DNA from 2 places in the Streptomyces sp. 5-10 genome. Region 1 is predicted to be linked to the other one. Evidence: riboswitches for the same ligand, from Rfam matches in the RefSeq annotation. Region 1 holds a riboswitch; the other holds the start of a gene.
What was found. Region 1 has a riboswitch for glycine ahead of gcvT (glycine cleavage system aminomethyltransferase GcvT). Riboswitches for the same ligand answer to the same signal wherever they lie in the genome.
Positions count from the first base shown of each region.

Region 2: another riboswitch for glycine. It lies ahead of gcvP (aminomethyl-transferring glycine dehydrogenase); the one in region 1 lies ahead of gcvT (glycine cleavage system aminomethyltransferase GcvT).

Region 1 covers NZ_JACVYG010000011.1:140,664-142,813, reverse strand. The annotation lists gene IEJ02_RS16200 (AAA family ATPase) at 159-857, opposite strand; glycine riboswitch at 1,027-1,137, shown strand; gene gcvT (glycine cleavage system aminomethyltransferase GcvT) at 1,308-2,150, shown strand, end outside.
Region 2 covers NZ_JACVYG010000051.1:62,371-64,520, reverse strand. The annotation lists gene IEJ02_RS38265 (DNA polymerase IV) at 1-631, shown strand, start outside; gene IEJ02_RS38260 (PRC-barrel domain-containing protein) at 621-950, opposite strand; glycine riboswitch at 1,085-1,182, shown strand; glycine riboswitch at 1,184-1,308, shown strand; gene gcvP (aminomethyl-transferring glycine dehydrogenase) at 1,374-2,150, shown strand, end outside.

The sequences.
Region 1 (2,150 bases):
GCCGGAGGGGGCGGCGGCGATCTCCACAGCACTTCCCCACCTCGCCCGGGCTCGCCCTCGTCACGCTGTGTGATGCCCCATGACCGATTTCCGGCCACTCGCGCGAGGGGCCTGATCACGCGAGGGAAGAGGCCTGATCACGCGAGAGACAGGCGTGATCACTCGAAGGAGATGCAGCGCAGCGCGCTCGCGGTCGGCCGGTCCAGCAGCACCGCCGACGCGCACCCCCGCGGCGGCCGCCCCTCCTCCATCCCCGCGATCAGCCGCCGCATCGCGCGCAGGTGACGCCCGAAGGCGTAGGCGGATACCCCTCGGCCACGGGCGGCCTGCCCCTCCAGCGCCTCCGTGGCGCCCACGTCCAGCAGCACCATGTGGAGGTCGCGGCCCCGGCGCCGCACGTCCCGGGCCAGCCAGCGGCGGACCCACGGCAGCGCACCGCAGTCGTGCACCACGACGCTCGCGCCCGAGCGCAGCGCCCGGCGCAGCCCGGCGTAGTGGGCGTACCGGACCAGCGGGCGGTAGAGCGCGTACGGCAGCCAGCCGGGCAGCCTGCGCTCCCACGCCTCCCGGGTGTTCTGCGAGTCCACCCTGATCACGACCGCGCCCGTCTCGTCCAGGAGCGGCACCGTCCGGTTGATCAGCGTGCTCTTGCCGCTGCCCGGCAGCCCGGAGGCGACCAGCACATCCCCCGCCGGAAAGCGCAGCTCACGCGGGTCCGCGCGGCCGCCCTCCGCCCCGCCGCGCAGATCGTGCACCGCGCTTCTCCGGCCGGGGCGAGCCGTCGACCCGGTGGGGGTGCGGCCACGCCGCGCCGGCAGGAGCCTCTGTGTCGTCGCGTACGTTCCCTGCCCATGCACCGTGATCGTCCTCCCAGGTCGGTCAACGCTGCTCGTACCCGCAGAGTGTCAAGAAAAGGTAATGTCGAGCAAGGCTGCCCCTGGCCGGGCGGCCGGAGCCCGATCGGATCGGGGCTTCCCTTCTCGGCCATACATGCGATGATGTCCGCGCAACTCCATACCGGCCGCTTGAATCCGCGCGGGAGAGTCCTTGGCCATCGGCATCCGTGCCGGGTGTCCAGGGCGCCGAAGGAGCAAGTCCTCCCTTGAATCTCTCAGGCCCCGATACCGCGCGGACGAGGCAGATCTGAAAAGCGGGCCGCGCGGGCGCGGCTCCACCCAAGGTGCAAGCCGGGCCCCTTACGGGCGTCACGGCGAACCTCTCAGGTTCCGATGACAGATGGGGAGGACGCACGCGTCCTTGCCGTCCGTCCTCGCCGTCGCGCGACCCCGACCCCTGGAGCCTGAATCGTGACCGACGCCCCGCCCACCCCACGCCGTACCGCGCTGGACGCGCGGCACCGCGCGCTCGGCGCCACCATGACCGACTTCGCCGGCTGGGACATGCCGCTGCGCTACGGCAGCGAGCGCGACGAGCACACCGCGGTGCGCACCCGCGCCGGGCTCTTCGACCTCTCCCACATGGGTGAGATCTCTCTCATCGGTCCGCGGGCCGGGGACGCCCTGGACCACGCGCTGGTCGGCCGGCTGTCCGCGCTCGCCGTGGGCCGCGCCCGCTACACCATGATCTGCGACGACGAGGGCGGCATCCTGGACGACCTGATCGTCTACCGCCTCGGGGACGAGGAGTTCCTGGTCGTGGCCAACGCCGCCAACGCCCAGGTGGTGCTGGACGCGCTGACCGAGCGGGCCGGCGGTTTCGAGGCGACCGTAAGGGACGACCGCGACGCCTACGCGCTGCTCGCCGTCCAGGGGCCCGAGTCCCCGGGGATCCTCAAGCGCCTGACCGACGCCGACCTGGACGGGCTGAAGTACTACGCCGGGCTGCCGGGCACCGTCGCGGGCGTCCCCGCCCTGATCGCCCGCACCGGCTACACCGGCGAGGACGGCTTCGAGCTGTTCCTGGCGCCGGACGACGCCGAGCGGGTGTGGGAGGCGCTGACCGAGGCCGGAGCCCCGGTGGGCCTGGTGCCCTGCGGTCTCTCCTGCCGGGACACCCTGCGCCTCGAGGCGGGCATGCCGCTGTACGGGCATGAGCTGACCACCGACACCACCCCCTTCGACGCGGGCCTCGGCCGGGTGGTGAAGTTCGACAAGCCGGGCGACTTCGTCGGCCGGGCGGCCCTGGAGGCC
Region 2 (2,150 bases), on a different contig from region 1:
GGCCGCACAAGCGGCTCGGGCCGCTCAGACCCCTCAGGCCGCTCACGAGGCCGTGGCGGACGCCGGGCGCCCGCCGGGTCCCGAGAGACCGGAGCCCGTGGGAGAGGGCGCGGGAGAGGCGTCTGAGGGCGCTGAGAAGCCTCGCCGCTGGCTCCCGGGCTCGGATGTACGGCACGCCGAGTACGGGGCGGGCTGGGTGCAGGGGAGCGGAGTGGGCCGGGTGACCGTGCGCTTCGAGGAGCCGTGGTCGCCGCCGGGCCGGGTACGGACGTTCCCCGTGGACGACCCGGCGCTACAGCCCGCCGACCCGCTGCCGCTGCTGCGCCCGGACGCGGATGCGGCCGCGGCCGCGGACTCGGGAGAGGCCGAGGGCGCGGATCCGCCCCCGGGGGCGGTCACCGACTCGGCCCCGGGGAAGGCCGCGGATCCCCAGGCGGACCGGGGGGTGGCCGCGGACCTGGCTCCGGAGGAGATCGCGGACTCGGACCCGGGCGGGACCCCGGCCCCGGACGCGGGTGAGGGCATAGGCCCGGGCCCGGACGAGGCCGAGGGCCGGGACGGGCAGGTCCCAGAGCCCGGTGGTGGGTCCGAGCACGCCCCGGCCCCGGCCGGGGGCGGGGTCAGCCCGTGACGTCCAGGCCGTAGTGGTGGTAGAGCTGAAGCTCCTGCTCGGGGGAGAGGTGGCGGCCGACCCCGAAGTCCGGGGCGTCCTTGATCAGGGACCGGTCGTACGGCACCCGCAGGGTGTCGCCGACGACCTCGCTCGGTTCGAGCGGTACGAAGACGTCCCGGCTGAACAGCCCGGTGCGTACCGCCGCCCATTCGGGCTCGCCGGTCGCGTCGTCGAGATAGACCTCGTCCACGGTGCCGATCTTGGCGCCCTCGCGGTCGAATGCCTTGCGGCCGATCAGGGTCCGCGGGTCGATATCGGTCTGCACGCTCTCTCCCACAGGTGGCAAACAGATGACAAGCACGTGGCAAGTGCCCATTGCTACCTACAAAAAGCCACATCGCCGCACTCGGCCACTCGAACGCCCGCGACCGTCCCCCGTGGCAGAACCGCTGGTACGCTGACTGTGGCTGCAGACCCCGTGCGGGAGAGTCCTCCGCCGACGCTGTCGGAGGCGCCGAAGGAGCAAACCCTCCCCGGAATCTCTCAGGCACACGTACCGTGCGGGTGAGGTCACTCTGGAAAGCAGGGTGGGCCACGGGCGAGCAGAGCTCCGGAACCCCTCCTCACCGACGGTGAAAACCGGTCAGGCGGTACGTGGGCCGGTGAAGCTCTCAGGTTGAGATGACAGAGGGGGAGGCCGTCCGGGCACCCGAGCCGCGGTGCCCCTCGTAGGTCGTCACAGACCAGGAGGCCCCCGCAGATGACCGCCAATCGCATCGCACTCTCCGACTTGGAATCCGGTACTCCGTTCGAGCGGCGCCACATCGGCCCGGACGGCGAGGCACAGGCCAAGATGCTGGCCCAGGTCGGCTTCGGCTCGCTGGACGAGCTCACCGAGGCGGCCGTGCCGGACGTCATCAAGAGCACCGAGGCGCTGGACGCCCTGCCGCCGGCCCGCAGCGAGCCGGAGGTCCTCGCCGAGCTGCGCGCGCTCGCCGACCGCAACCAGGTGCTGCCGTCGATGATCGGCCTCGGCTACTACGGCACCCACACCCCGCCGGTGATCCTGCGCAATGTGCTGGAGAACCCCGCCTGGTACACCGCGTACACGCCCTACCAGCCGGAGATCTCCCAGGGCCGGCTCGAGGCGCTGCTGAACTTCCAGACCGTCGTCGCCGATCTGACCGGACTGCCGACGGCCGGTTCCTCGCTGCTGGACGAGGCCACCGCGGCCGCCGAGGCGATGGCGCTGTCGCGGCGCGTCGGCAAGGTCAAGGAGGGCGTCTTCCTGATCGACGCCGAGTGTCTGCCGCAGACCATCGCGGTCATACGGACCCGCGCCGAGCCGACCGGTGTCGAGGTCGTCGTCGCCGACCTGGCCGAGGGCATCCCGGACGAGATCGCCGAGCGCGGGGTCTTCGGCGTGCTGCTGCAGTACCCGGGCGCCTCCGGTGTGGTGCGCGATCCGCGCCCGGTCATCGAGCGCGCCCATGAGCTCGGCGCGATCGTCACCGTCGCCGCCGATCTGCTCGCGCTC